DNA from 4 places in the Arthrobacter sp. efr-133-TYG-120 genome. Region 1 is predicted to be linked to each of the others. Evidence: riboswitches for the same ligand, from Rfam matches in the RefSeq annotation. Region 1 holds a riboswitch; each other region holds the start of a gene.
What was found. A riboswitch is a leader RNA that binds a small molecule or an ion and turns the genes downstream of it on or off. The one in region 1 is predicted to bind thiamine pyrophosphate.
Positions count from the first base shown of each region.

Region 2: another riboswitch for thiamine pyrophosphate. It lies ahead of QRN51_RS18120 (bifunctional hydroxymethylpyrimidine kinase/phosphomethylpyrimidine kinase); the one in region 1 lies ahead of QRN51_RS17705 (ECF transporter S component).
Region 3: another riboswitch for thiamine pyrophosphate. It lies ahead of thiO (glycine oxidase ThiO); the one in region 1 lies ahead of QRN51_RS17705 (ECF transporter S component).
Region 4: another riboswitch for thiamine pyrophosphate. It lies ahead of thiC (phosphomethylpyrimidine synthase ThiC); the one in region 1 lies ahead of QRN51_RS17705 (ECF transporter S component).

Region 1 is NZ_JARVRI010000031.1:52,034-59,697, forward strand. It holds gene QRN51_RS17685 (MrpF/PhaF family protein) at 1-167, shown strand, start outside; gene mnhG (monovalent cation/H(+) antiporter subunit G) at 157-624, shown strand; gene QRN51_RS17695 (DUF4235 domain-containing protein) at 621-881, opposite strand; gene QRN51_RS17700 (NUDIX hydrolase) at 933-1,661, opposite strand; TPP riboswitch at 1,878-2,014, shown strand; gene QRN51_RS17705 (ECF transporter S component) at 2,089-2,718, shown strand; gene QRN51_RS17710 (ABC transporter ATP-binding protein) at 2,718-4,346, shown strand; gene QRN51_RS17715 (energy-coupling factor transporter transmembrane component T family protein) at 4,343-5,149, shown strand; gene QRN51_RS17720 (UDP-N-acetylglucosamine 1-carboxyvinyltransferase) at 5,359-6,882, shown strand; gene QRN51_RS17725 (endonuclease domain-containing protein) at 7,033-7,664, opposite strand, start outside.
Region 2 is NZ_JARVRI010000032.1:65,758-73,421, forward strand. It holds gene QRN51_RS18115 (Rne/Rng family ribonuclease) at 1-2,016, shown strand, start outside; TPP riboswitch at 2,161-2,257, shown strand; gene QRN51_RS18120 (bifunctional hydroxymethylpyrimidine kinase/phosphomethylpyrimidine kinase) at 2,249-3,769, shown strand; gene rplU (50S ribosomal protein L21) at 4,190-4,498, shown strand; gene rpmA (50S ribosomal protein L27) at 4,559-4,822, shown strand; gene obgE (GTPase ObgE) at 4,968-6,557, shown strand; gene proB (glutamate 5-kinase) at 6,547-7,664, shown strand, end outside.
Region 3 is NZ_JARVRI010000036.1:135,315-142,978, reverse strand. It holds gene moeB (molybdopterin-synthase adenylyltransferase MoeB) at 1-433, opposite strand, end outside; gene QRN51_RS19435 (TetR/AcrR family transcriptional regulator) at 637-1,176, shown strand; gene QRN51_RS19430 (DUF3107 domain-containing protein) at 1,227-1,451, shown strand; gene QRN51_RS19425 (hypothetical protein) at 1,488-1,790, shown strand; gene QRN51_RS19420 (4a-hydroxytetrahydrobiopterin dehydratase) at 1,822-2,142, opposite strand; gene QRN51_RS19415 (thiazole synthase) at 2,205-3,011, opposite strand; gene thiS (sulfur carrier protein ThiS) at 3,015-3,251, opposite strand; gene thiO (glycine oxidase ThiO) at 3,248-4,552, opposite strand; TPP riboswitch at 4,544-4,663, opposite strand; gene thiE (thiamine phosphate synthase) at 4,690-5,379, shown strand; gene QRN51_RS19395 (RNB domain-containing ribonuclease) at 5,417-6,931, shown strand; gene QRN51_RS19390 (DEAD/DEAH box helicase) at 7,220-7,664, shown strand, end outside.
Region 4 is NZ_JARVRI010000002.1:14,115-21,778, forward strand. It holds gene rplS (50S ribosomal protein L19) at 1-274, opposite strand, end outside; gene trmD (tRNA (guanosine(37)-N1)-methyltransferase TrmD) at 563-1,408, opposite strand; gene rimM (ribosome maturation factor RimM) at 1,409-1,972, opposite strand; gene QRN51_RS01330 (RNA-binding protein) at 2,102-2,344, opposite strand; gene rpsP (30S ribosomal protein S16) at 2,346-2,768, opposite strand; gene QRN51_RS01340 (hypothetical protein) at 2,964-3,407, opposite strand; gene QRN51_RS01345 (VOC family protein) at 3,478-4,356, opposite strand; gene QRN51_RS01350 (amidohydrolase family protein) at 4,435-5,529, opposite strand; TPP riboswitch at 5,607-5,714, shown strand; gene thiC (phosphomethylpyrimidine synthase ThiC) at 5,710-7,539, shown strand; gene QRN51_RS01360 (alpha/beta fold hydrolase) at 7,540-7,664, opposite strand, start outside.

The DNA.
Region 1 (7,664 bases):
ACGTGCTGCTCGCCATACTGGGTGCTGCGCTGGCCATCGACATGGCCGTCAACAGGCACCTCAACAACCTCGTGCTGCTCGTCGCGCTGACGCTGATCGGTTTCATCGGATCGGTGACGGTGGCGCGCTTCGTGGCCGACCGGAGAGGACAGGTCAATGACTCCTGACGCCACCGGAGCGGATGCCGTCATCGATGCCGTCACCGCGGTGCTGCTGATCGTCGGTGCGGTGATGTCATTGGGCGCGGCGATCGGCCTGTTGCGCTTCCCGGACCTGATGAGCCGCATGCACGCAGCTACCAAGCCGCAAGTGCTCGGGCTGTTCCTCGTCTTGGCGGCCATCGGGCTGCAGATGCGCGAATGGTGGGTGTGGCCGATCCTGGCCGTCGCTTGGATCTTCCAATTGCTGACGGTGCCGGTGTCCGCACACATGGTGGGCCGCGCAGGCTACCGGACCAAGCACCTGCACCCCGAGTTGCTGAGCATCGACGAACTCGAGGCCGTGGTGCTGCGGGCCGCCGGTCAACGGGCAGCGGAGAAAGCCCAAGCCGACCCGACAACTCCCCACAGCGGGAACGGTGGGAGCCCAGGCCCTCACGGCGCCAACGGCGGGCCGTCAGCCTAGACGATGTCCTGTGTCTTCGAGAAACGCGAGATGGCGCGCTGGGTACTGCGGCTTGCGAAAACCTGGATGACGGCGCTGACAGTCGCCGAAATCAGGGCGAAGGTCAGTGCAGAGCGCAGGCTTGCCTCCATATCATCGTGACCCTTGGGAGGTTTCTTGCCGGTGGACTTTTCCCACAGCGCATTGACGAGCTTGGTGCCGACAAAGCCAGCGCCGATGCTCACGCCGGTGCCGAGCAGTTTGATGAGGAGGTTCATTCCGGGACTCCTTGCGGGTGGAAACAGGACCGTCCCCAGCCTAACCCCACTTCAGGGCAGTTCCGGAGCAACGGATGGAGCTTGGCGCCTCTGCCGGAAGAACTCCTCCAAGGCCCCGGGCTTTGGACGGACAGGCACGATGTCACGGTCCTCGCCCAGTATCGCTTCCACTGTGCCGAGGGCGAGGAGCTCATCCAGCAGCGCCAGCGTGGGCGGCATGAGCTTGAGTGTTCCGGCGACTTCGGCGTCCAGGATTCCGCGGACGGGCATCCACAAGGACGACGACGCTTCCGTGGTCTGGTGCCTTGGCTCGGCACCGGAAACCGGGCAGGCAAGGTAGAAGTACGTGTCGAAGCGCTTGGGCTGGTCCTGCGGAGTGACCCAGTTGGCCCACGGGCGGAGGGTGGCGGCGTCAAGCTTCAGCCCGGCCTCTTCGAACACCTCACGCTGCGCGGCCGCCAGCACCCGGCCGGCGTTGAACCTGGCGGAGGCAGGCTCGACGGCGATGCTGCTCCGGTGCCATGCAGCGGCGTGCTGCTCGACGACGTCGTCCGCGAAGTCCCAGCCGGAGCTGTCCACCTGGTCCACCCGGCCCCCGGGGAAGACCACCATGCCCGCGGCGAAATCCATCGTGGAAACCCGGTGCTGGACGAACACCTCCAAAGCCTGCGCCGCACCTTCAGAGCCCCCGGGAACCGCGGCATCCCGGACCAGGATCACGCTTGCGGCGAGCCTCGGTTCCGCCACCGTGGTGCTGTTCGCTTCGCCATTGCCTGCCAAGACCGCTCCTTTGCCCGCTCTGCCGCGTCACATTCTGCTGGATCATTGTCCCAGTTTCTGCGGCCGCCCGCGCCATTCCGGGCCGGCCTGCGCTCACCCGGCGAGTGATCCAGCAGAATCCCTCGTCCCCGCGTGTTTGTGACCGTTCCGCGGACGCCAACACAGCGCCCGCAACCCCGCCAAGGTGTAAACTGAACCACGCCCAAAAGGGTGGATTGATAACGACAGGGGAGCGCCGCCGTCGGGCACGCAGCAATGCGGCACGGAGGACGGGCGCTGAGAGTGCGGACAGCCGCAGACCCTCGAACCTGATCCGGCTAGTACCGGCGCAAGGGAGTCGAGTTCTCATAGTGTCCGGACCGGCGCGGCGGAAGCCGCTCGCAGGCAACCGGGAACACTTTCCCCTCCTGTTCCTCAGGAGGACAAAATGACTGGTATTTCTGCAAGGCCGGGCCTCACCAAGCCTGGTTACAACTGGCGCGTCGTGGACATCGTCGTGGCGGCACTCATCTCGATCGCCGGTGGCGTGATCTTCTGGGCATGGGACCAGATGGCTTTGGTTGCCACGCCTATGTCCGCGGGCTACCCGCCCCTGAGTGGCCTGATCGCCGGCGGCTGGATGATTCCGGCAGTCTTGGGCATGCTCATCGTCCGCAAGCCCGGTGCGGCAATTTTCTGCGAAACAGTGGCCGCCACGAGCGAGCTCATCATGGGTTCCCAGTACGGCACCACGGTGCTGATCTCGGGCCTGCTCCAGGGCTTGGGGGCGGAACTCATTTTCCTGGCCTTCATGTACAAGAAGTTCAACCTGCCGGTGTCCCTGCTGGCCGGTGCCGGTGCGGGCCTGTTCTGCGGCCTGAACGACTCCTTCTTGCCGTGGGGCTGGAACATAGCCTACGAGCCGGTCGACAAGCTCGCGTACATCGTGTTCTGCACGATCTCCGGGGCCGTCATTGCCGGTGCCCTGTCCTGGATCGCTACCCGCGGCCTGGCCAGGACCGGTGTCCTGAGCGCGTTCGCGTCACGCAAGGCCGCCTCGGAGCCCGTCTTTTCCTGATGCCCAGTCCTGATTCCGGCACCTCTGCCGTGGTGCGACCCGCCGCCATTTCCGCGCAGGGCTGGGGCTGGCGGCACGCCGGCCGCACCACGCAGGCCATCCACGCCCTGGACCTGGACATCCGTCCGGGCGAGCGCGTCCTGCTGCTTGGCCCCTCGGGCGCAGGCAAGTCGACGTTCCTCCATGCCCTGGCGGGCGTGCTGGGCGAGGAAGGCGACGACGCCGACGAGACCGGCTCGTTGCTGGTTGACGGCGTTTCCCCGAAGGCCCAGCGGGGCCGTGCCGGACTCATGCAACAGGACCCCGAAACCCAGGTGGTGCTTTCCCGCCTGGGCGACGACGTCGCGTTCGGCGCCGAGAACCTTTGCGTGCCGCGGGACGAGATTTGGAAGCGGGTCCATGAAGCGCTCGACGACGTCGGGCTGCTGCGGAGGGCCGGTGGCAGTGCCAGCGGCAACTTTTCGCTCGACCACCCGACGTCGGCCCTCTCGGGCGGGCAGAAACAGCGCCTTGCGCTCGCCGGCATACTGGCGATGCGTCCCGGCCTGATCCTCCTGGACGAGCCGACCGCCAACCTTGACCCGGCCGGCGTCTTGGAAGTGCGCGATGCCGTGGGCCGCTGCCTGGACAAGACCGGCGCCACCTTGGTGGTGGTGGAACACCGGGTATCGGTCTGGAAAGACCTCGTGGACCGGATTGTGGTGCTTCAGCCGGGCAGTTCCTCCTCGGGAGGTTCGACGCCGGCGGTGCTTCTGGACGGTGACCCGAACACGGTTCTGGCGCAAGCAAGGGACATGCTCACTGCTGCGGGCGTCTGGGTGCCTGGTTACGTGCCGGCCACCCGCCCACGTTCGGGAACAGGCGCCGGACCGGCGGCCGACTCCGGGGCGGGGAGCTCCCGGAATGGGGGCGAGTTGCTGCTCGCCACCCAGGAGCTTGCGGTGTCCCGCGAACGGACACGGCGCCGGGGGTTCAAAACGATCGCCCCGCGTCCTGTGCAGTCCGGACTCGACGCCGAAGTGTTTGCCGGGCGGGCACTGACCATCACCGGTCCCAATGGCGCCGGAAAATCGACCTTCGCTTTGACCCTCGCGGGGCTGTTGGCGCCGATATCCGGGGCGGTGACTGCCGCCGTCGGGCTCAGCGACGGCGCGGGCCCCGACCCGTTCAAGTGGAAGGCCCAGCAGCTGATCTCCCGCATCGGGACTGTGTTCCAAGAGCCCGAGCACCAGTTCGTCACCGGCCGCGTCCTCGATGAGCTCATGTTCGGCCCCAAGCATCTTGGCCATGGCGAGGAACGGGTGGACGAGTTGCTGGAACGGCTGCGCTTGGGGCATCTCGTGGACGCCAATCCGTACACGCTCTCCGGGGGCGAAAAACGGCGGCTATCCGTGGCGACGGTGCTCGCCGCGCACCCCCGCGTCCTGGTGCTGGACGAACCCACTTTCGGCCAGGACGCGAACACGTGGGCTGAGCTTGCGTCGTTCCTTTCCGAACTGCTCGACGCCGGCACCTCCGTGGTTTCCGTGACCCACGACCAGGAATTCAGCTCCGTCCTGGGCGGCGCCGAGATGCGGCTCGAGCCTGCATTCCAAGGCGGCGCCCGGCAGGAAGCAGGTGCGGCATGAGGGACGCCCTGACCCTGCGCGGCAACAACGCCCTCCTGACACGCGCCAATCCGCTGGCCAAGTTCGTGTCGGTCTTCCTGATCACCCTGGTGTTGGCGTTGTCCATCGACTTGGTGTCAGCCTCGACCGCGCTCCTCGGCGAATTGGCGTTGTTCCCCCTCGCGGGGCTCACCGTGCGCTTGCTCTGGCAGCGCGGCTGGCCCTTGATTATCGCGGCCGCGCTCGGAGGTTGGAGCACCGCGATCCTGTCGGCGGACAGCGGAAGGATACTGCTCGACGTCGGGATCTGGTCCATTAGCGAAGGCTCGCTTCAGCTTGGACTCGGCTTCATGCTGCGGGGTCTTGCCATAGCGCTGCCTGCCATTCTCCTGATGAGTTGCACCGATCCCACCGATCTCGCCGATGCCCTGGCGCAAAAGGCGAAACTGCCGCACCGTTTTGTCTTGGGTACCCTGGCGGCCCTGCGGCTCGTGGGACTCATGGCGGAGGAGTGGCAGACCATCGGCATGGCACGGCGCGCGCGGGGTGTCGGCTCGCACGGAAGTCCGCCGCAACGGTTCAAGGCCATGCTTGGCCAAAGCTTCGGCTTGTTGGTCCAGGCGATTCGACGGGCGTCCCGCTTGGCGGTGACCATGGAGGCGCGCGGCTTCGGCGGCGGACGGCGGACCTGGGCGCGCGAATCCACCTACAGCCGCCTGGACGTCTGGGTTCTGGGCGGCGGGCTGGTCATCGCTGCCGCGGCCGTACTCGCGGCCCAATGGGCTGGGACCTGGCACTTCGTCTGGCTGAAGCAGCCCAACTAGCTCGCAGTTGTTGTCGTTTTGACGCTTCAAAACGACAACAACTGCGAGCTACTTGGGTATTTGCGGGCGGGCCGCCATCCGGCAGCCCCGGGCACGCGACGGCGGCCGTTGCGACTTACTTATCGCACGAGACGACTATTCTCGGGCTGAATCAGCGGGTTGCGTCGCAGAATCTCCAATTCTTAGACCATCTGTGATATTTATTGATCATGACGCAACCGACTGCCGAACATGTAGGTCTCCTCCTTCGCGACGCCCGCGGCGAAAAGGGCTGGACACAGGGACAGCTCGCCTCGGAACTGGGCACCAGCCAAAGCGCCATTGCCCGCATGGAACAAGGCAAGCAGAACCTTAGCCTGCGCATGATCGAGCGCCTCGAGTCGATCTTCGGACGAACCATCGTCAAGGTCGGCAAACGGCAGATGACCCACCTGCGCGTGGAGGGCGGACGTACGCTCTCCGGCTCGGTGGACGTCAACAGCAGTAAGAATGCCGGCGTCGCACTGCTTTGCGCGAGCCTCATCAACCGCGGCACCACCACCTTGCGACGGCTCGCCCGGATCGAAGAAGTCAACCGGATTGTCGAGGTATTGACCTCCATCGGCGTCGAATGCACCTGGCTGAACGGCAACGATCTGCGCATCCGCCGCCCGGAAACGCTGGACCTCGCTTCCATGGACGTGGAAGCCGCACGCCGCACCCGCAGCGTCATCATGCTGCTCGGCCCGCTCCTCGATGAGGCTGCCTCGTACCAGCTGCCCTACGCCGGCGGTTGCGATCTCGGGACCCGGACCGTGGAACCGCACATGCAGGCATTGCGGCAGTTCGGACTCTCCGTGGAAGCCAAGTCGGGCTTCTATTCCGTGCAGGCGCCGCCGGCCGACGGCGAGCACCGCACCTTCGTGCTCACGGAGCGCGGTGACACCGTAACGGAGAACGCCATCATGGCCGCCGCACACCGCAGCGGTACCACAGTGATCCGCAATGCCAGCCCCAATTACATGGTGCAGGACCTTTGCTTCTACCTGCAGGGGCTCGGCGTGGTCATCGACGGCATCGGGACAACCACCCTGAAGATCACTGGGCGCCCGGCGATCGACGTCGACATTGAGTACTTCCCGTCCGAAGACCCGATCGAGGCCATGAGCCTGATCACCGCGGGCATCGTGACCAACTCGGAAGTCACCATCTGCAGGGTCCCCATCGAGTTCATGGAGATCGAACTTGCCACGCTCGAGCAGATGGGCCAACAGCTCGACATCTCCGGCGAGTACTTTGCGCGCAACGGACGGACGCGCTTGGTGGATGTCACCACCAAGCCATCACGGTTGCGCGCTCCGGAGGACAAGATCCATCCGATGCCGTTCCCGGGTCTAAACATCGACAACTTGCCGTTCTTCGCGGTCATCGCCGGCAACGCCGAAGGCCAGACCATGATCCACGACTGGGTCTACGAAAACCGGGCCATCTACCTGACCGAACTCAACAAACTCGGCGCCCAGGTTCAACTGCTCGATCCGCACCGCATCTACGTCAATGGCCCCACCAAGTGGCGTGGCGCGGAAGTCGGATGCCCCCCGGCACTGCGACCCGCAGCTTGCCTGCTGCTGGCCATGCTGGCGGCCCGCGGCACGTCCGAGTTGCGCAACATCTACGTGATTGAGCGCGGATACGAGGACCTGGCCGAGCGACTCAACACCATCGGCGCCAAGATCGAGTACTTCCAGGACTGACGTGGACGGAGAACGTCGGAATCTGCACGATTCGGACTGACCAGCAGGACATTCTGCTGGATCATCCGGAGTCAGCGTTCGCTCACCCCCGAAAACAATGGGTTTGCCTTCTGCGCCCTGGCGATGATCCGGCAAAATCCGTCGTTGCGATCACCTCTGTTCGTCGTGCAGGGCGAGGACGGCACGGATTTCGTCCATCACCTGCTCCGGGTTGTTCCAAATCTGCTCGGGGGCGAAGCTCAGGAGGTCAAAGCCACGTGCCTGCGCAGCGTTCAGGCGTTCCATATCTTTCCTCCAAGCCTCCCGCGAGCTGTGGAAGGCGTAGCCGTTGACTTCAACGATGAGCCACCGTCCAATGAGAAAGTCCACACGTCCCACGCCGCGGATTTTGACTTGGCGACGGAATGTCAGGCCTTCTGATTCGAACAGCAGACGGGCGCTGATCTCCGGTACGGATTCGGACAGGCCGTCTGCCTTGGCGAGAAGCCTCCTGGCGTTTCCGTAGTAGTTGGCGGAGATCTCGCTTTCGAGCAGGGCCCGCGGGATGCCGAACTGCTGCATGGCAGACTGCGCAATCGAAATGGCATCGACCTCTGGCAAGCAGACCAATGCGTGAATCACAGTGTCCTCGACGGATGCCAAGGGGACGGCATTCTCCCGAGATAGGCGTAGGCCGCCATGCCGGACGAAGCCCCGGCCCCGGCAGTGCCGCGTAGCCAGGTGCACGCGCATGGGCTTGTCCTTGATCCACAGGCCGTAGCGTAAAGCTGCGCTCGCGCAGG
Region 2 (7,664 bases), on a different contig from region 1:
AGGATCCAGATCGGTGTCCTCGAAGACGGCGTGCTCGCGGAGCACTTCGTGTCCAAGACGCAGCAGGATTCCCTCATCGGCAACGTCTACCTGGGCAAGGTCCAGAACGTGCTGCCGTCGATGGAAGCCGCGTTCGTAGACATCGGGCGCGGCCGCAACGCCGTACTGTACGCCGGTGAAGTCAACTGGGATGCCGTCACCCTGGAAGGCAAACCGCGCCGCATCGAGAACGCCCTGAAGTCAGGCGACTCCGTGCTGGTCCAGGTCACCAAGGACCCGGTGGGCCACAAGGGCGCACGCCTGACGAGCCAGATTTCACTTCCCGGCCGCTACCTTGTGTACGTACCGGGCGGGTCAATGACGGGAATTTCCCGCAAGCTGCCCGACGTCGAGCGCAACCGCCTGAAGAAAATCCTCAAGGACCGCCTCCCGGAGAACGCGGGCGTTATTGTCCGCACCGCCGCCGAGGGTGCTTCCGAGGAAGAACTGACGCACGATATCAACCGCTTGCGGGCCCAGTGGGAAGGCATCGAAAGCCAGTCCACGTCCACCAAGATCCTGGCTCCGGAACTGCTGTACGGCGAACCGGACCTCACCATCAAGGTTGTCCGTGACGTCTTCAACGAGGACTTCTCCAAGCTCATCGTCTCCGGCGATGAAGCCTGGGACACCATCGAGGCCTACGTCACGTACGTGGCGCCGGACCTGGTGGGACGCCTCGAGAAGTGGACCTCGGACCAGGACATTTTCTCGGCATGGCGCGTGGACGAACAGATCCACAAGGCCTTGGAGCGCAAGGTCTTCCTGCCCTCCGGTGGTTCGCTCGTGATCGACCGCACGGAGGCCATGACGGTTGTCGACGTCAACACCGGGAAGTTCACCGGCAGCGGCGGCAACCTCGAGGAGACCGTCACCAAGAACAACCTTGAGGCTGCCGAGGAAGTGGTCCGCCAGCTCCGCTTGCGCGACATCGGTGGAATCATCGTCATCGACTTCATCGACATGGTCCTGGAATCCAACCGCGATCTCGTGTTGCGCCGCCTGGTCGAGTGCCTCGGCCGGGACCGTACCAAGCACCAGGTCGCCGAGGTGACCTCGCTTGGATTGGTCCAGATGACCCGCAAGCGCATGGGCACCGGCCTGCTGGAGGTCTTCGGCGAGCAGTGCGAGACGTGCGCAGGGCGCGGAATCGTCACGCACGACGAGCCCGTGGAGCACCGTCGGGCCAACGTCGTGGCAGCTGAACACCACCACCCGCGCACGGAGTCACAGCCAGCCGTCCGCCCCGAGCAGCGCAAGCGTCGCCGCGGCCGCGGCACGGGGCCGGGGACCACTGAACTGCCCGTCACCCCTTCGGTGCCGGTCCACACTGTGGAATCCACCGACCCGAACCGGCAGGCAGCCACCCGCGCAGCCCTTGCCACCATCGCGGCTGCAGCCCACGCTGCCCACCTGCACGACGACGAGCTCCACCACGCGGCGGAATTGCTCGCCGACGGGCACGCAGCGGAAGTAACCCCGGTCCGGGCCCCAGCGGCCCCGGTCCAGGCTCCGGCCGCTGCTTCGAGTGGCGAGGAACGTTCGAAGCCTGTGCTGCGATTCGGCGGCGAGGAAGTTGCGTTGCCTTTCGTCCACCACGAAGAGGAGGCTGCAAGTGGCACACCTGCCATGAGCCTGGACCTATTGGCACAGGCATTCGCAGGCCTCGGAGAAGCTCCGGACACCGCCACGACGTCAACGTCAGCCAAGGAAACCCCCGCAGAGGCCCCCGCAGCCGTTGCAAGCGGTGAATCCCCGGACTCGGGTTCGCGTGGACGCCGAGGCCGACGCAACCGTAGCGCCAGCCGGGCCCAGGGTGCCGCCAACGCCACCAACGTGGAGCACCACGAGGTTGCCGCGGCTGCTTCCGGTGGGGCCGCGCACGAGGCCAAGGCGGCAGACGCCGCCCCGACGAAGCCGACGGCGGCAGCGGAACCGATCATCCTCGGCGTCGGTGTGCCGAAGTCCGAACTCTGAACGCAGTACCGTGCCTAAGCCCCGGCCGTTTCCGCTCCTGTGGAAACCGCCGGGGTTTCGGCGTTGTGGGCCAATCCGCCGACCCTGGCAGTCCGGTTGCAATGGGCGATTTCAGCGGGCGAGGCGTGATCAGGGTTAAGCTAGGGGACTGACACGGGGTGCCGCGCACCGAGCCGGCTGAGACCAGACCCGTTGAACCTGTCCGGTTAGCACCGGCGAAGGGATGTCTCGCATGACTGTTTCGGCGCAATCATCTGTCTACCCGCTCAAGGCCATCCAGCGCCCCATCCCCAGGGTCCTCAGCATCGCCGGCTCGGACCCCTCAGGTGGTGCTGGGATCCAGGCAGACCTGAAGAGCATTGCGGCCAATGGCGGCTACGGCATGGCCGTCATCACGGCGCTCACTGTACAAAACACACAGGGCGTCACTGGCGTCCATGTGCCTCCCGTGGAGTTCCTGCGCCAGCAATTGGACGCCATTAGCGACGACATCACGGTTGATGCCGTCAAGATCGGCATGCTCGGGGACGCGGCGGTCATCCACGAAGTCCGCCGCTGGCTCGGCAAGGCGCGCCCCGCCGTCGTCGTCCTGGATCCAGTGATGATCGCGACCAGTGGCGACAGGCTCCTCGCGGAGTCCGCTGAAACCGCACTGCGGGAACTGCTGCCCCTCGCAGACCTGGTGACCCCCAACCTTCCGGAATTGGCCATGCTGCTTGGCGAGCCTGTTGCCACTGATTGGGCATCGGCGTTGGAGCAAGGCAAGCGCCTGGCCGCTAGCTGCGGAAACACCGTCCTGGTGAAGGGGGGCCATCTGCAGGGAGCCGGCTGCCCCGATGCCCTGGTCAATACCGGGGGAGTCCTGAGCCAGGACGTGGTGGAATTCGCCGGCCAACGGGTGGAGACCCGCAATAGCCATGGGACGGGATGTTCCCTGTCGTCGGCGATGGCGACGGCCAAGGCGCGGCTCGGCGATTGGGAGTCTGCTTTGCGTGTCGTCAAGCCCTGGCTCCAGGAGGCGCTGACCCGGTCCGAGGTGCTGGAAGTAGGGAAGGGCAACGGGCCGATCCATCATTTCCACGCGCTCCAGCAGGCCCTTCAACCGGGGGACTTCGCCGTCCGGATGTGGGACGCCGCCCAAACGGAACTGGCAGCCATTTATGGCTTGGACTTCATCCAGCACTTGCAATCCGGTGGTCTCAGCGAAGCGCAGTTCAGCTACTACCTGTCCCAGGATGCCATCTATCTCAACGGCTATTCCAGGGTCCTGGCACGGGCAAGCGCCCTCGCTCCGAGTGAAACCGAACAGCTGTTCTGGGCCCGCGGCTCGCAGATGTGCCTTGAAGTCGAATCCGAGCTGCACCGGAATTGGCTCAGTGGACGCCAGGTGAGCGGAGAGCTGGGCCCGGTCACCAAGGCCTACGTGGACCACTTGCTGGCGGCATCGGCGTCGGGAAGCTATGCGGTGCTGGTTGCTGCCGTGTTGCCTTGCTACTGGTTGTACGCCGAGGTGGGACAGCGGCTCCACCATGGGTTTGTCGAGGCCGGAGTATCGGACGAGCACCCCTATGCGGATTGGCTGCGCACCTACGCGGACGAGGCGTTCGCGGAGGCCACCCGCAAGGCGATCGACATCACGGATGCCGCCGCGCAGGTTGCGTCGCCCGCGGAGTGCACAGCGATGATGGAGGCGTTTGCCCAATCCTGCCGCTATGAAACGGCGTTCTTCGATGCTCCAAGGTTGCACGGCTGAGCCGGTCTTCCGGGGAGGAGGCACCGGAACGCGGCTTGCCCCCGCAGGCGTTGCAGCGTGTCGGCGTGAGGATCCGAGCTTTTCGCGGCCGGCAGGGTAAGGTGGACGGGCACGGTACCGGATGGCGGCATAGCCAGTCTGTGGCAGCCATCACGTGGCAGCCTCCGGACCTGGCCTCATTTGCAGCCGAAGGCGAAACTAGCGTAATCTAGATCTTCGGTGCTTACGCCAACACTTGGGTTATGCCCCTAGAAACCGTTCATTTGGAACTGACCTTTCATTTAGAACTATTCGAGGGATGACTCATGGATTCCGTACCGGAGTCCACGGCGTTGAGGCACAGCGTGAACCAGGCCCGTTTTTGGATCGGGGTTCCGCACGCAAATTTAGTAATAAACGTCGAGAGAAGTGAGTGCCCAAGTGGTGTACGCGATTGTCCGCGCAGGCGGCCGCCAAGAAAAGGTTTCCGTTGGAGACTACGTAACCCTGAACCGCGTCCCCGGTGGAGCCGGCAGCACCCTTGAGCTGCCCGCACTGCTCCTGGTGGACGGTGACAAGGTCACCTCCGCAGCTGCGGATCTGGCCAAGGTCAAGGTTACGGCTGAGATCCTCGAAGACCTCCGTGGTCCGAAGATCGTCATCCAGAAGTTCAAGAACAAGACCGGCTACAAGAAGCGCCAGGGTCACCGTCAAGAACTGACCAAGATCAAGATCACCGGTATCAAGTAACCACTGGTTGCTGTTCAGGTTTTCAACAGATTCCCCAGAATTTAAAGGCAGGCATTTCAAATGGCACATAAAAAAGGCGCGAGCTCCACTCGCAACGGTCGTGACTCCAACGCCCAGTACCTCGGCGTAAAGCGCTTCGGTGGCCAGGTCGTTTCCGCAGGCGAGATCATCGTCCGCCAGCGCGGCACCCACTTCCACCCGGGCGCCGGTGTCGGCCGCGGTGGCGACGACACCCTGTTCGCCCTGCAGGCAGGCGCGGTTGAGTTCGGTACTCGCCGTGGCCGTCGCGTAGTGAACATCGTTGCTGCTGCAGCTGCAGAGTAATAACACGTTCTGAACGGGTGGAGCGGGCCGTATGGCCCGCTCCATCTGTCTTTTTAACCGCACTAGAATTTACTAGGGCGGGCGGCCGCGCAACAGCGGCGCAACACGCACTTCAAGCAGTAATTTCCACATAGAGGAGAAACACGTGGCGACCTTCGTAGACCGGGTAGTACTTCACGTATCCGGCGGAACAGGCGGCCACGGCTGTGTTTCTGTTAAGCGCGAGAAGTTCAAGCCCCTCGGTGGACCCGACGGCGGCAACGGCGGCAATGGCGGCGACGTCATCCTGCGCGTCGATGCCCAAACCACCACCCTGCTTGATTACCACCACGCACCGCACCGCCACGCAACCAACGGCGGCCCGGGCATGGGCGACTGGCGGGGCGGCAAGAACGGTGAAACCCTCGTCCTTCCCGTCCCGGACGGCACGGTGGTCAAGACCAAGGACGGCGTCGTCCTTGCTGACCTCGTCGGCGAAGGCACCGAGTTCGTCGCCGCCGCAGGCGGCATGGGCGGCCTTGGTAACTCTTCGTTGTCTTCGCAGAAGCGCAGGGCACCCGGTTTCGCCCTCCTCGGTATTGAAGGCGAGTCCAGCGACATCGTCCTGGAACTGAAGTCCATCGCAGACATCGCGCTGGTTGGCTTCCCCTCCGCGGGCAAGTCGAGCCTTGTCGCGGCGATGTCCGCGGCGCGGCCCAAGATCGCCGACTACCCGTTTACCACCCTGATCCCCAACCTTGGCGTGGTCCAGGCCGGTGACGTCCGGTTCACCATCGCCGACGTTCCCGGGCTGATCGAGGGCGCCAGCGAGGGCAAGGGCCTCGGCCACAACTTCCTGCGCCATGTAGAGCGTTGCGCCGCGCTGGTGCACGTGCTGGACTGCGGAACCTTGGAAGCGGACAGGGACCCGCTCACCGATCTTGCGATCATCGAGCAAGAGCTGGACAAGTACGCGGTGGACATGAGCTACGCCGGCGTTGACGGCGAAGTGGTCCCCTTGAACGAGCGCCCCAAGCTTGTGGTCCTGAACAAGGTGGACTTGCCTGACGGTCGGGATATGGCCGAGTTCGTCCGCCCAGAACTGGAACAGCGCGGCTACCGCGTCTTCGAAGTCTCTGCCACGAGCCATGAAGGCCTGCGCCAATTGAGCTTCGCCATGGGCGAGATCGTCATGGCCGCCCGCAAGGCCGTTGCGATTGCGCCTCCCAAGGTCGCAGCGCCTGTCCTGCGCCCCCGGGCCGTCAACGAGTCCGGCTTCAAGATCCGCCGCGAGGAGAAGAACCTCGAACCGCTCTTCCGCGTGCTCGGGGAAAAGCCGGTCCGCTGGGTCAAGCAGACCGATTTCACCAACGAAGAAGCCATTGGCTACCTCGCCGATCGACTGGCCAAGCTCGGCATCGAAAACGAGTTGTTCAAGATGGGTGCCGTTCCGGGCGACACCGTGGTGATCGGCGAGGAAGACGGCGTGGTGTTCGACTGGGAGCCCACCATGATGGCGGGCGCCGAACTCCTGGCGACGCCTCGAGGAACCGACATTCGCGTTGCCGACATCGGCGACCGTCCCACCCGTTCGCAGAAGCGCGACGAGCAGCTCGAGCGCCGCGAGGCCAAGGCTGCAGCACGTGCCGAGCTCGAAGCCGAGCGGAAGGCGGGCATCTGGACCGAGTCCGTCAGCGGCCGCCGTCTGCCCAAGCCCCTGAAGGAAAGCGGCCTGGAAGCCGGAAATGACGACTAGCACGGCCCGCATCGCTGAAGTCACCGAAGGCGACGACGCCGCGGAACGCCAGGCGTTGGCCGGCGCCAAGCGGATTGTGGTCAAAGTAGGTTCGTCCTCGTTGACCAGCATCAAAGGCGGCATCTCGGAGAAAGCGCTGACGGCCCTGGTCCACGCCCTGGCCGAGAAGCGCAATTCCGGGACGGAGATCATCCTGGTCTCCTCTGGTGCCATCGCGGCGGGTCTCGCACCGCTCGGGCTCGCCAAGCGTCCCAAGGACCTCGCCACGCAGCAGGCTGCGGCCAGTGTGGGCCAAGGGCTTTTGATGGCGCGCTATTCGCAGGCTTTTGCTGCGCACGGGGTCACGGTCAGCCAAGTCCTGTTGACTGCCGATGACCTGATGCGGCGCACCCAGCACAGCAACGCATACCGGGCGCTCGACCGCTTGCTGAACCTCGGCGTCGTGCCGGTCGTGAACGAAAACGACACCGTGGCAACCCACGAAATCCGCTTCGGTGACAACGACCGGCTGGCCGCCTTGGTGGCGCACCTTGTCCGGGCCGACGCGCTGGTCCTGCTGTCCGACGTCGACGCCCTGTATGACGGTCCGCCGTCGTTGGGTGCAAAGCGCATTCCGCTCGTTACCGGTCCCGCCGACCTCGTCGGCGTGACCATCGGCAAGGCGGGCAAAGCCGGCGTCGGTACCGGCGGCATGACCACCAAGGTGGAGGCGGCCTCGATCGCCGCGGGCTCCGGCATCCACGCCCTCGTCACGTCCACGGCCAATGCCGCCGCAGCGCTGGCCGGCGAGGACGTGGGCACATGGTTCGCCATCAACGGCAACCGCAAACCCGTTCGCCTGCTGTGGCTGGCCCACCTCGCTTCGGTTCGGGGCCGTTTGATGCTCGACGACGGCGCCGTCAAGGCGGTGCGCGACCGTCACACCTCGCTGCTGCCCGCCGGAATATCGTCGGTGCAGGGGGACTTCGAGCCCGGCGATCCCGTGGAGATGGTTTCCGCCGACGGCACCGTAATTGCCAGGGGACTGGTGAACTACTCCGCGGAAGAGCTTCCCCGCATGCTTGGCCGTTCAACCAAGGAGCTCGCCAAGGACCTTGGCCGTGGATA
Region 3 (7,664 bases), on a different contig from region 1:
TGAGGTCGTAGCCCGAGAAAATCTCCAAAGCGTTGGAGGAGTCCAAGCGCACGTTGTGCAGCTGCACGCTGACGAGCGGGTTGAGTTCCTTGATGGCGTCACGCGCCGATTCGATTTTCGGCCGTCCCACATCGCCCACGCGGTGGATGATCTGACGTTGCAGGTTGCTGAGGTCGACGTCGTCGTCGTCCACGATTCCGAGCGTCCCCACCCCGGCGGCGGCGAGGTAGAGCAACGCCGGAGAGCCCAGTCCGCCGGCTCCGATCACGAGGACTTTGGCATTCTTGAGCCGACGCTGACCGGCCGCTCCGATTTCGGGAATAATGAGGTGGCGCGAGTAGCGTTCCACCTCTTCGGTGGTCAGTCCCGCGGCCGGTTCCACGAGTGGCGGCAGCGAAGACGGCAACGTTTGGGCAGCAAAAGTAGTGGCCATACTTCAAAGTATCCCCGCAGGTGCCGCCCGGTCATATTACTGCGCAGTATTGTGGTCATAACTGCAAGGGGAAAGGCGGCAGACAAGTGGCCGAGAGTGCACGTATCAAACAAGAGGCGCAGGTCAGGCAAGATCGGACCGGTTCGCCCCGTTCGGCCAGGTTGCCACGCGATGAGCGCCGGGCCCAGCTCTTGAATGCCGCCTTGGAAGTTTTCGTTGCCAACGGCTTCCATGGTGCGGCGATGGACGAAATCGCCGAGACCGCCCATGTCAGCAAGCCGGTGCTGTACCAACACTTCCCGTCGAAACGGGAGCTCTACATGGCCCTCCTCGACAGCCACCTGGCCACGCTCACGGACCAGATGCTCACGGCGCTGAATTCGACGTCGGACAACAAGGAGCGCGTCCAGGCCGTCATGCGCGCCTACTACCGTTTCATCGCGGGCGATGACCAAGCCCACCGGCTCGTCTTCGAATCCGATCTCATCAACGACCCGGACGTCAGCTCCCGGCTGGAGACTTTCAACCGCACCTTCGCCGACGCCGTCGCCAAGGTCATCGCCGAAGACACCAAGCTGCCCCCGCTGGAGGCCCAGCTGCTGGGCCGGGGCCTGGCGGGAATGGCGCAGGTCAGCGCGCGGTATTGGCTCGAAACCGACGGCGATTTGGACCTCGATGTCGCCAGCGACCTGATCTACCGTTTAGCTTGGCGCGGAATCAGTCGCTTCCCGAAAGAGTCCTAGACTACAAATAGAGGACTGAGTATTTTTTTGATTGGCTGGGAGGCCCCGCTGTGGAAGTAAAGATCGGCATTCAGAATGTTGGCCGTGAGATCGCGCTTGAGTCCGCTCTCGACGCCGAGGCTGTTGCCAAGATCGTGAGCGAGGCCATTGCCAACGGCACGGACCTGCGCCTGACCGACGAAAAGGGCCGACAGGTCATCGTTCCCGGCAATGTCCTCGGATACGTGGAGATCGGCGCCGAGGAAGTACGCCGGGTCGGCTTCGGCGCCCTCTAAGCAACAGGCAAGAACACCAGCGAGCCAGGAGTCCGCATGCTCTCACTTGTCATCGTGGCGCTAGCCACCATCGCTTCAGGCTTCATTGTCTGGGGAACTGACAAACACCGTGGAACGTACGGAATCACCCTGCCCGCCGGCGTTTCGGTCGCCGTCGCCATGCTGAGTTGGGTGATCTTCATCCAACTTGGCTTTGGCTACCAGCCTGGCGTGACGTGGATCCCGTGGGTCCTGCCCATCATTCTGGGGACCGTGGCGGCCGCCGTGGCGTCCTACTTCCTGGGCCGCCATCGGAAGCGGCACGACACCGCCCAGCTGACCGCGGCGCTGAGGCTCTAACCAGCGCTGCGGCTCTATCTGCAGATACGGCTCATGGCGTGGCTTCCGGTTTGGCAACTGCCCCGGCTTCCGCGGCCGCTTCGCTGACGCTCTTAGCCGCCCGGACGTCGCGCTGCGTTACCTCGCTCCCGGCATCGTGGGACGTGTAGCGGTTGTAGCGCCAGTCCAGGTCCGGGTGGTGGTTCTGCTGTTCGGCAATGCGCCCGACGGCGGCAATCAACTCGAGTGCGGCAGCCGACGTCGGGCACTTGTAGGCGGTGACGAGGGCGCCCTGGCGATACCGCCAGTCCGGCAGCTCCGCAAGGGCGTCGTCAATAGTGGACCTGGAAAGAATGTCGTCCTTGCCGGCCATTCGGGGCTCCTTCACAGACGCGGAATCTTCGCAGGAATCCCCGGAGCGGCCAGCGTCGGCCGCTAGAGGAACTCGGCCCGGCCTTCCATGGCCGAGGAGGCCAGGGCGTGTTCCCTGCGCGGGATGCGGCCCGCCTGCTTCGCCAGCCTACCGGCGATGACCGCGTGTTTGAAGGCCTCGCCCATCTGCACCGGATTCTGCGCGCGGGTCACCGCGGTGGCCAGCAGCACGGCGTCGCAGCCGAGCTCCATGGCCAGTGCGGCGTCGGACGCGGTGCCGATGCCGGCGTCGAGCACTACCGGCACCGAAGCGCGGGACACAATCAGCTCGATGTTGTGGGGATTCAGGATGCCCAGGCCGGTGCCGATAGGCGCGCCCAACGGCATCACCGCAGTTGCCCCGAGGTTCTCCAGGCGAAGCGCAAGTACGGGGTCGTCGTTGGTGTAGGCGAAGACCTTGAAGCCGCGGTCCACCAGCTTCTCCGTCGCATCCACCAACTCCACGGCGTCAGGCAGCAGCGTCTGTTCGTCGGCGATGACCTCGAGCTTCACCCAATCCGTTTCCAATGCCTCCCGGGCTAGCTCGGCTGTCATGACGGCATCCTTGGCGGTAAAACAGCCGGCGGTGTTGGGCAGGACACGGATGCCGTGGTCTACGAGCAATTGGAACAGCGAACCGGTTTCCGTCGGTGAGTACCGCCGCATTGCGACGGTAGTGAGTTCGGTGCCGGAAGCCAGCAAGGCTGCCCCGAGGCCGTCTAGGCTCGGAGCTCCGCCGGTTCCCATGATAAGGCGCGAGCCGAACTCAACACCGTCGATCACCAGGGCATCGGTTCGGGTGCCTGCTTCGTGAGTGCTTGCTGTGGTCATGGTTCAGCCTCCCTGTACTGCGGTAACGATTTCGAGTTCATCGCCCTCTGCGAGCGCGGTGGCAGCCCACTGGCTGCGCGGCACCACTTCGGAATTGCGTGCGACGGCGACGCCGATCTTGCGTCCGTCGGCCGCTTGGCCGCTGGAATCCACAACGCGTCCGGTGATGTGGCTGACGAGGGTGGTGACGGAAGCGTCGTCGCTCAGCGTGTGGTCTGCGCCGTTCAATTTGATGTTCATGCGTGGTCCTTCAGAAGGGGATTTAAGGTATCGGCGGATGGGCCGTCTGCGGAAGCCCTTGCTGCTGAGTGCGGGCGGGAGAAGCGGTCCGGGCGGAATTTGTTCCACCGGGGATCGGCGGTGCCATCCATGAGTCCAACGCAGATTTTTGCCGCTGCCGGAGTGAGGAGCACGCCATGGCGGAAGAAGCCGCTGGCCACGATGAGGCCGGGCACGGTTCCTTCCCGACCTTCGACGCGGCCCAGCAGCGGTGCGTTGTCCGGGGTGCCCGGACGGGCCCGGGCAGTTGCTTCGAGGAGTTCCAGCTCGGCAACGGCCGGAACCAATACCTGGGCGTCGCGGAGCAATTGGTAGACGCCGCCGGCTGACACCGGGTTGGCCGATCCCCCGGACGACGACAATCCGTCCTCACGTTGCGTCGCGCCGATCACCACGGTCCCGTCATCGCGGGGAACGATGTAGACGGGCACTCCGCGCACCATTCCCCGGACCGTGGCGGTGACCAGCGGTTGCAGGTGGTCCGGGACGCGCAGCCGCAGTATGTCGCCGTAGACGGGACGCAACGGGAGCGACAATCCATCCGGCAGTCCTTTCACGCGGGCGGCATCGAGTCCGTTGGCTACCACCGTTTCCGTGGCAAGCACTTCGATGCCTGAGCCGAGCACGGCCCCGACGGCGCGCCCGTCCTCCCACAGGAGGCCCGCCGCAGTGTCCCGGACCGCGAAACCGCCTTCGGCCCCCGGAATCCAGCTCGAATCGCCGGGCTGGTGCTCCGCCAGCGCGCCTAGAATCGCGGCCGAAAGCCGGCGAGGATCCACTTGGTGGTCGCCCGGGATGTCGAAGGCACAGGAAATCTGCGGGCTCAAGAGCGGCTCACGCTCCCGTGCTTCGCGCAACGGCACGGATTCCACCACCAGGCCATGGGCCAGCTGGACGTCCCGAAGATCGGCGAGCGCCCGGCGGTCCGCTGCGTCCGCACCGACGGCGAGGGTCGGCGTCGTCCGGTAACCCGTGCTGCGTCCGGTTCGTGAGCCGGTCACATTGTGTTCGAAGTCCGGCCACAACGCCGACGATTCGAGCATGAGCTCCAGGAGGTCCTCTTCCTGGTAGTGCAGTTCACTGACGGGTGCCAACATCCCCGCCGCCGCGAAAGTAGCGCCGCTGGCCGGCGCGGGATCGATCAGGACAACCGAGCGGCCCGACCTTCGGGCTTCCCACGCAATGCCCAGGCCAATGACGCCGCCCCCGATCACCGCCACGTCTGTGTGCAGGGGCCCGTGCTGGGTGTTTACTTCGTCCATGGAGTCCTTCCCTACGCCGGTACTAGCCGGATCAGGTCAAGCGGTCGGCGCTGAAGCCCTCTCAGCCGCGCGGCGATTGTGACTGCCGCCGCGGCTCCCGCGGTACCAGCCCAGTTTAGAGGAACTACTCTGTTTCCATGACCCAGCACGATGTCCACACCACCGCCCGCCTCTACCTCTGCACCGACGCCCGCAAGCAACAGGGTGATTTTGAGCAGTTTGTCGATGCCGCGTTCGAGGGCGGCGTGGACATCATCCAGCTGCGCGACAAGACCATCGAAGCGGCAGAGGAACTGGAACTCCTGGAGATCCTGCAATCCGTGGCGCACCGTCAGGGCCGGCTCTGGGCAGTCAACGACCGCGCCGACGTAGCGTCCCTCGCCGGCGCACCGGTGTTCCATATCGGCCAAAAGGACATTTCGCTGCACTCGGCCCGGAAGCTGCTCCACGACCCCACCATCATCGGCCTCTCCACGCACACGCCGGAGCAGATTGACGCAGCCATCGCCGCGTCGCCTGGCCGGAGCGGCTTGGACTACTTCTGCGTCGGGCCTGTGTGGGCCACGCCCACCAAGCCTGGACGCTCCGCCGTCGGGCTCGATCTGGTGAAGTACGCTGCCAATGCGGTGAAGCAGGCAGACGAAGAGACCGTCGGCGGCGTAGTGCTTCCTTGGTTTGCGATCGGCGGCATCGATCTCAGCAACGTGGAAGAGGTAGTGAGGGCCGGCGCCAGCCGCATTGTTGTGGTCCGCGCCATCACCGAGGCCGAGGATCCGACGGCGGCAGCCCAGGCACTCCTGGCCGCACTGGACGCAGCGGCGGCCTAGCGAGACGCCGGGAGATTTTGGAGTTACCCTGACTTTCGTGTCACATCAGCGCATAGCCCCGAACGTCTCTGAAACGTCGAACCAGCTCGCGGAAGCACTGGCGGCGCTTCGGACCGAACTCGAGCTGCCCGCGGGTTATCCCGCTGAAGCACTGCGCGACGCGGAGGCCGCGGTTTCAGGACACAGGCTGCCGGCGCAGGACCTCACGGGCGTTCCGTTCATCACGATCGACCCGGCCTCTTCCACGGATCTCGACCAGGCCCTCTTCATTGAGCGGTCCGGGAATGGTTACAGGGTTCTCTACGCCATCTCCGATGTGCCCTCCTTTGTGCCACCGGGAGGAGCGCTCGACGCCGAGACCCGCCACCGGGGACAGACGTACTATGCGCCGGACGGCCGCATACCGCTGCACCCCGAGATCATCAGCGAGCACGCCGGAAGCCTGCTGGCGGGCCAGGACTGCGGAGCGTTCGTGTGGGACTTCGAACTCGATGCCGAAGCAGAGTTCCGCACCGTCTCAGTTCGCCGGGCAAGCGTACGCAGCCGCGCCAAGCTCAACTACAAGGGCGTCCAGTCCGCGATCGATTCCGGGACAGCTGATCCCGTCCTGCAGTTGCTCAAGGAGGTCGGGCTCAAACGGGTGGAACTCGAACGCCGCCGCGGCGGAGCGAGCCTGAACATGCCTGAACAAGAAATCGTCCAACTGCCCGACGGCGGGGGGTACAGGATCGTCGCAGCTCCCTCGCTGCCCGTCGAGGACTGGAACGCCCAGATTTCGCTCATGACCGGGATGGCGGCGGCCCAGCTGATGCTCGACGGCAAGGTTGGAATCCTGCGCACCATGCCCGCTCCCGATGAGCGCTCGCTGCTCCATTTCAAACGGCAGGCCGGGGCACTCGGCAAGCCTTGGACCGAGGGGACCAGCTACGGCGAGTACCTACGGACCCTCGACGGCAAAGACCCCCGGCAATTGGCCATTCTCCATTCCGCGGGGCTGCTTTTCCGGGGCGCCGGATACACGCCTTTCGACGGCGAAGTACCGGGCAGCGTCATGCAGTCAGCCATCGGCGCACCATATGCCCACACCACTGCGCCTTTGCGCCGGCTGGTCGATCGTTTTGTCCTGGTCATCTGCGAAGCACTGAGCAACGGAACGGAGATCCCTGCATGGGCCCGGGATGCTTTGCCGAGCCTGCCGGAGATCATGGCGTCATCCGACCAGCTTGCCGCCAAAATGGAGCGCCTCGCCTTGGACACGGTGGAGGCCGCACTCCTGGTGAACCACGTCGGACAGGAATTCGACGCCGTGGTGATTTCCGGATCGAAGCCTGCCAAGAACAACGGAAACGGGAACGGGAACAGCACCAACGGCCACAACGGGAATGGGAATGGGAACGGCAACTCCCACGGCCCCTCCGGCATCGTCCAGATCGCCGAGCCGGCGGTCACCGCTCGTTGCGATGGCGAAATGGAGTCCGGTACGAAGGTCCGCGTGAAACTGCTTGACGCGGACATTGCCACCCGCCAAATCACCTTCGAACTGCTCCAGTAGCGCAATCAGTTCACAGGACCGCGGCCGCGATCCGGGGTTTATTGCACCCAGACGCTAGACTGTGTGAGTAGTAATGGATGCCCGGTCGTTGATTCAGTTAATTTTTTGACATCAACAAGCCCGCCCCTACGCGATCTTGAGATACACCAGCTGGTCCCCAGTGCCAGTATTTAGATAGCCCGCGATCGGCTTCCACTGGATTTGCTTGCGCCCGTCCGTGCTCCGGAACGGCCCTGCCACAACCGTTGAGCACGCAGCGCAGCCCAAATGAATAAGGAAAACTCCACTGTGAGTGAATTGCACACCCATGAAGTTCTGACAGACGGAACCGAAACGATCGAACCCGAGGAAACCATTTCCTCGGACGAAACACCCCACGAGATCGCGGAAAAGTCCTTCGCCGACTACAACGTCCGCGCCGACATCGTCGAGTCCCTCGCCGACGCCGGAATCACCCATCCCTTCCCCATCCAGGCCATGACCCTCCCGGTGGCCCTGGGCGGTCACGACATCATCGGCCAGGCCAAGACCGGTACCGGAAAGACCCTCGGCTTCGGCATTCCTGCGCTGCAGCGCGTCGTCGGACCGGGCGACGCCGGTCACGACAAGCTCGCTGTCCCGGGTGCACCCCAGGCTCTCGTGATTGTTCCGACCCGCGAACTCGCGGTCCAGGTGGCCAACGACCTCCAGACGGCATCCCGGAAGCGCAACGCCCGTATCGCCACCATCTATG
Region 4 (7,664 bases), on a different contig from region 1:
GGACGTCACCCTTGGTGACGACCTCGATCTTCTCGATGATCGGGGAGTGAACCGGGAAGGTACGCTCTACGCCGACACCGAAGGAGACCTTGCGGACCGTGAAGGTTTCGCGAACGCCGTCACCCTGGCGACCCAGGACGAAGCCCTGGAAGACCTGGACGCGGGAGTTCTTGCCTTCAATGATGTTCACGTGAACCTTGATGGTGTCACCCGCGCGGAACTCGGGAACATCGTTACGCAGCGAAGCTGCATCTACGCTATCGAGGATATGCATTAATCCACTCCTGGTGAACGCCACAGGTCATCCACTTTGGGTCACGGCGGGCAAGCCCGGGGCGCAAGGCCGGCCGGAAATTACCGCCGAAGATTTTCAAGTCCGGTACCGCCACTGATTGGCGGTTCCGGGTTGTCAGGCTGTTGGTGACGCTCCCCCTGTGGCAGGCGCGAACCCAGTAGACACAAGGGTTAATTCTGCCACACCCCGCGGGTTCCGGCGAATCCCGCGAATGCGGCCCGGTTCCTGCGGTCGGGCGGAGCATGAAGTTGCCCGACGGCGGCAGGCTCAGTCCGGGAGGTCGCTGTCCGGGCGGCGCCGCAACCGGCCATCAACGACGTCGTACCCGAGTTCACCGAAAGCCGTGCGGTCCGCACGTGCCAGGTGGCCGGCGTCGAACTCTGTGAGGAGGTCAGGGCGGCGTTCCGCCGTGCGGCGGAACTGTTCGTGGCGGCGCCACTGGGCGATCTTCCCGTGGTTGCCGCTCAAGAGGACCGCGGGCACGTCACGATCGCGCCATGACGAGGGCTTCGTGTAGACCGGATATTCCAGCAAGCCGTCCGAATGGGATTCCTCCACCAAGGATTCGGGATTGCCGACGACGCCCGGAAGCAGGCGTCCGATGGCCTCGACCATGGCCAGGACTGCGACTTCGCCGCCGTTGAGGACATAGTCGCCCAAGCTGACCGGACGCACGGTGAAGTGCCCTGCCGCCCACTCCATGACGCGTTCGTCAATGCCTTCATAGCGGCCGCAGGCGAAAACGAGCTGCTCTTCCTCGGCGAGCTCATAGGCGAGTGCCTGGTTGAAGCGCTCCCCCGCGGGCGACGGCACAATCAGGACCGGCTTTTTCGCCGGCGCGTCCGACGAGCGCTCAGGCGCGGCAGTTCCAACTTCGGCATTTTGTGCAAAGGCAATGGATTCCAAGGCCTGGGCCCAGGGCTCGGCCTTCATGACCATGCCCGCACCGCCACCATACGGAGTGTCGTCCACGGTGCGGTGTTTGTCGGTGGTGAAGGCCCTCAAGTCATGGACATTGACCTCCAAGAGCCCATCCTGGCGGGCCTTGCCTATGAGGGAAAGCTCAAGCGGCGCCAGGTACTCGGGAAAGATGCTGACGACATCAATGCGCATTTAGGCGTCATCCTTGGTTTCAGCGTCGTCCTCTTCCGTATCGGTGCCGGAAGCATCAGTGTTCAGTTCGAAGAGCCCCGGCGGAGGCGTGAGCAACACGTAGCCGTCTTCGACGTTGACCTCGGGCACGATCTCTTCGACGAAGGGCACCAGGATTTCCTTGCCGTCAATGTCTTCAATGACCAGCAGGTCCTGGACCGGCATGGTGTTGAGCGCGGTCACCTTACCTACGGTCTGCGAGCCGACGCGGACCTCAAGGCCGACGAGCTCATGCTCGTACCAGCCTTCGTCGTCGTCCTCTTCCAGCTCTTCGGTCTCGATGAACAGCTTCGCGCCGCGGATTTCCTCCGCCTGGTTGCGCGTGGAGATCTCTTCGAAACCGAGCAATAGGATGTCCTTGTTCCACCGGGCGCTGCTGATGGTCAAGGGGCCAGCCTTCGCGGGCTCCACCACAAATTCGGTGCCCGGGACGAAACGATCGCCAGGGGCATCGGTGAGCACCTGGACGGTGACTTCGCCGCGGATTCCGTGGGGCTTGCCGATTCGGGCAACCTGGAGCTGCATGGGGTTCCTCTGATTTCTTCGCTGGGCCCGGATGAGGGACCCACGGCTGGGTTTGCTCGTAAAACAATCCGGCCCCTCCACCATAATCTGGTGAAGGGGCCGGATTTAAGACAAGTATTGCTGAGCGCGTTACCGGCGACGGTCGGTGTCGACGACGTCGACCCGCACCTGCTCGCCGCCCGCCAATGCCGCAATCACAGTGCGCAAAGCGCGTGCGGTGCGACCCTGGCGACCGATCACCCGTCCGAGGTCGTCCTGGTGAACGCGCACCTCGAGGGATTCCCCGCGGCGGTTGTTCTTGGCACTGACCTTGACGTCCTCAGGGCTGTCAACGATCCCGCGGACCAAGTGCTCGAGCGCTTCTGCCAGCAACTTACTCAGCCTCGGTGGTCTCTGCTTCAGCGTCAGCGGGAGCTTCAGTTGCTTCCGACTGCTTGGCCTTCTTGGTGATGGCTTCCGGAATGATGACGGAACCCTTCTCCGGTGCAACGAAAGCAGGCTTGGCGACCTTGGTCTTCAGCGTGCCTTCCTGGCCCGGGAGGCCCTTGAACTTCTGCCAGTCACCGGTGATCTTGAGGATCGCGGCAACCTGCTCGGTCGGCTGGGCGCCGACGGACAGCCAGTACTGTGCACGCTCGGAGACAACCTCGATGTACGAGGGCTCTTCGGTGGGGTGGTACTTGCCGATTTCTTCAATCGCACGGCCATCGCGCTTGGCGCGGGAGTCCATGACGACGATGCGGTAGTACGGTGCGCGCATCTTACCGAAGCGCTTAAGGCGAATCTTTACGGCCACTTTTGTGGTCACTCCTGTTTCTGAAACGGGGTTGAGCCCGTCGTTCTGCACCCGTGGGGCGGGCCATACTTGAGGGTTCCAAGGACAAGATGCACACACGGAGAGAGGGGCCGCGCGGATCGAGTACCTGTCCATTGTGCCAGATGGCGGACAGTATTTCGAACACGCGGTCCGTGCGGCGGCTTTTCTGCGGGATTACTGCTCAGCGGACCAGACGTAGAGACCGCCCCGTTCGGCCTTTTCGACGTCGCTCGCGAGGGCCGCCAACTGCTGGACGTACAGGCGGGCCTGTTGGGCATCAAAGGGCATGTCCTCTTGGGCCGCCCAGCGTTCGGCGACGTCGTCGAGGACGTTCCCTTCGCCTTCGGTCTCGTAGCTGAGGAGCTCAGACAGGGCACGCACCATCGCTTCCGGGACGCCCAGCAAGGCGTCGCTGGTGACGTCCACCAAAGCAAGCTCATAGTCGGCCCCGCCTGCGTGCACGGCCGTGCCCGCGAGGTCGCCGAGTTGTTCTACTTCGAAATCGCTGATTCCCGGGATCCGTACCGCGGCGCCGGATACGTCGCTGCCCTTCTCCAGGGCAGCGGCCCTCTTGAGTGCTTCATCGTGGGTGGCAACAAAGATTTCAGCAAAGCCCATGGAAAGTACTCTCATTCAGTCGTGCCAACGGAGCTGCGGCGCAGCGGCCGAGATGCGCCACGCCGTCGGATCAAGCGTAGCGGACCGCGACCCGCAGGCGGTTGCGCCACGGGTCCTCGAAGCGGAGCTCCTGGCCTGTGTGGTGCGAGGCGATGCCCGCTACCTTGAGGCGATCGGCGAGCGCGCCGACGTCGTCTCCTGACGGCACTTCGATGACCACCTCGCCGAGGCCGAGGGTGTCCTTGCGCGGGCCTGCACCGCGGCTGTTCCACACGTTCATGGCCATGTGGTGGTGGTAGCCGCCCGCGGAGACAAACAGGGCCTGCCCGTGCCAGCCGGCGGTCTGCTCGAAGCCGAGGGTGTCGACGTAGAAATCATGGGCGGTCTTCACGTCGCCCACCTGGAGGTGGACGTGCCCGACGCCGGCGCCCGCCCCATGCTGGCCCGTCACGGCCGCTTCACTCAGGTACTGCTGGAGGTAGCGCTGCGGCGGGAGCGGCAAGCTGTCCATCACGACCGAGCTGCCGTTCCACTCCCAGCCTTCACGGGGCTTGTCGTAGTAGAGTTCGATGCCGTTGCCCTCCGGGTCGGTGAAGTAGAAGGCTTCGCTGACCAAGTGGTCGGCACTGCCGACGAAGGCGTGGGGTTCGTACTGCGCGGCGGAGGCAACAGTTGCGGCGAGCGAGGGCTGATCCTCGAAAAGCAGCGCCGTGTGGAAGAGTCCGGCCTCTCCGCGGCCCGGGATCTGGAGACCAGCGGCCGGCGCGAGGTGCACCAACGGCTTGCCTAGCCGGCCGAAGTAGAGCCCGCCGTCCTGTTCGGCGACAACGTCCAGCCCCAGCGCCCGCTGGTAGTAGTCGCCCATGAGCTTCATGTCCCCCACTTTGAGCATGACAGTGCCCATGGTGAGTTCGGCAGGAAGGAGATCCTGGCTGGATGTGATGGTCATGTGAAACTCCCGGCTTTTTGTGGCGCCGCCCTTCGGCAACCTCTATGTATCTAAATTACTTGAAGCTTCAATTTATTCCTAATGCCCGGCGCTTCCTGAAATGTGTCCCCTCAGAACGGTGCATCGTGGCTGCAGCACGATCTCAAGGGACGCTCGGGGATCCTTTGCGTAGAGCACGACGTCTGCGCTGGCGCCTTCGCTGATGCCGTCGGCACCCAACCACTCACGGGCGGACCAGCAGGCAGCATCCAGGGCTGCGGCCGCCGGAAGACCCGCCCGCTGGAGTTCCAGGATCTCCTCGCCGATCCGGCCGTGTTTGATGACGCTTCCGGCGTCGGTTCCGGCGTACACCCGCACTCCGGCATCGAACGCCTCAAGGACCCGCTCATGCCGGCGCTTCCACAATGCGATCATGTGGGCGGCGTAGCGCGGAAATTTGGTTTCAGCCTGCTTCGCGATGTCCGGAAACGTCGCAATGTTGATGAGCGTGGGGACAATCGGCACATCCTGGTCCAGCAGCCGGGGAATGTGGTGGGGCAACAATCCGGTGGCGTGCTCGATGCAGTCGATCCCGGCGTCGAGCATGTCATCGATTGTCCCTTCGGCGAAGCAATGGGCGGTCACCCGCGCCCCCTCGTCGTGTGCGGCCGCGACGGCGTCCTTGACGACGGCGGCCGGAAAGGACGGGCCGAGATCCCCGGCGGAGCGGTCGATCCAGTCCCCCACGATCTTGACCCAGCCGTCTCCGGACCGCGCCTGCTTGCGGACTGCCTCCATCAGATCCTCCGGCTCCACCTCTTCGGCCAGCCCGGGGATGTACCGCCGTTGCCTCGCGATGTGCCTGCCCGCGCGGATGATCCTCGGCATGTCCGCCCGGCGTTGCAGCCAGCGCGTGTCGCTTGGGGATCCGGCATCGCGGATCAAGAGGGTCCCGGCATTCCGGTCCGCAGTCGCCTGCAGGCGGGCAGTCTCCTCGTCGACAGCTCCGCCCTTGCCCAAGCCAACGTGGCAATGCGCGTCGACCAGGCCGGGAAGCACCCAACCGTCCAGGACGACGTCGGGCTTCGCAAGGGGCCGGACGAAGGTCAGCCGTCCGTCGACCGACCAGAGGCCGCGCCGTTCCTCCTCCGGCCCGGTGAGGACGGCGCCGCTGAATTCGATGATTTCCGCCATGATTCCACCCTAGTTCCCGGGAGCTTCGCCGGCGCGGTCACATCTGTCACAAGCGCTGGCAGCTGTGGTAGCTTCGTCTACGACCACACGGGGGCCCTTGCAAGGGCTGAGATCGGGCTGATGCAGCCTGCGACCGTTGAACCTGTCCGGGTAATGCCGGCGAAGGAAGTGAGTAATCCTTTGAGCACCAAAGAAACACAGCTGAGCCCTACCCAAAAGGGATCGGACCACGATGTGACCCAATCCCTCAAGTCGCATTCCCTCGCGTTCCTGGAGGATGCCGACACGGGAATCCGGGTTCCAGTGACGGAAATCGCCCTCGAACCGTCCCCCAACGGCGAGGCCAACGCCCCGTTCCAGGTGTACCGGACCGCCGGACCCGGGAGTGATCCCGTAGTGGGCCTCGAACCATTCCGCAGCGAGTGGATCGAAGTCCGCGGCGACACTGAGGCCTACAGCGGCCGCGAACGGAACCTGCTCGACGACGGCAAGTCGGCCGTGCGCCGCGGCGCCGCCTCCGCGGAGTGGAAGGGGGCACAGCCGGTGCCCCGCCGCGCCGTCGACGGCAAGACCGTGACACAGATGCATTACGCGAAACAGGGCATCGTCACGCCCGAAATGCAGTTCGTGGCACTTCGCGAAAACTGCGATGTGGAACTCGTCCGCAGCGAGGTCGCTGCCGGCCGGGCCATCATCCCCAACAACATCAACCACCCCGAATCCGAACCGATGATCATCGGCAAGGCGTTCCTGGTGAAGATCAACGCCAATATCGGCAACTCGGCCGTCACCAGCTCCATCGCCGAAGAAGTGGACAAGTTGCAGTGGGCAACGCAATGGGGCGCCGACACCGTCATGGACCTGTCCACGGGCGATGACATCCACACCACCCGCGAATGGATCATTCGTAACTCCCCCGTACCGATCGGCACGGTACCCATCTACCAGGCCCTCGAGAAGGTCAACGGCGAAGCCAACAAGCTCACGTGGGAAATCTTCCGCGACACCGTCATTGAGCAGTGCGAGCAGGGCGTGGACTACATGACCATCCACGCCGGCGTGTTGCTGCGCTACGTGCCGCTCACCGCGAACCGCGTGACGGGCATCGTTTCCCGTGGCGGCTCCATCATGGCGGGCTGGTGCCTGGCCCACCACGAGGAAAACTTCCTCTACACCCACTTCGACGAGCTCTGCGAAATCTTCGCCAAGTACGACGTCGCGTTCTCGCTGGGTGATGGACTGCGCCCGGGCGCGACGGCGGACGCGAACGACGCCGCGCAGTTCGCCGAGCTGGACACCTTGGCCGAGCTGACGAAGCGCGCGTGGCAGTACGACGTGCAGGTCATGGTCGAAGGCCCCGGACACATCCCGTTCCACTTGGTGCGGGAGAACGTGGAGCGCCAGCAGGAGCTGTGTGACGGCGCGCCGTTCTACACGCTGGGCCCCCTTGTCACCGACGTCGCCCCGGGCTACGACCACATCACCTCCGCCATCGGCGCCACGGAGATCGCACGCTACGGAACCGCGATGCTCTGCTACGTCACTCCGAAGGAACATCTGGGCCTGCCCAACAAGGACGACGTCAAGACCGGCGTGATCACGTACAAAATCGCCGCCCACGCCGCTGACCTGGCCAAGGGACACCCCGGCGCCCACGAACGCGACGATGCGCTGTCCAAGGCCCGCTTCGAGTTCCGCTGGCGTGACCAGTTCGCGCTGTCGTTGGATCCGGTCACGGCCGAATCCTTCCACGACGAGACACTCCCGGCAGAACCGGCCAAGACGGCGCACTTCTGCTCCATGTGCGGACCAAAATTCTGCTCCATGCGCATTAGCCAGGACATCCGCGACGAATACGGCTCAGCCGATTCCCAAGCGGCCATCGCGGAAATGTATAGCGGCATGCGCGAAAAGAGCGAGGAGTTCCTGGCATCAGGGGGCAAGGTCTACTTGCCCGAGCTTGAGGTTCCCGCAGGAAAACGTGAGGCGGCGTCAGGAAACCTGAACTGATCAGGAAGCCTGGACTGATCCTGCGCGGCTGGCATCCGCGATGAAGGAGCGGATGATCCGGTCCCCTTCAACTGAGTCATGAGGCCGGTGTCCTCCAGCCGCAACGCGGTGGAGGGCGCCGGTTT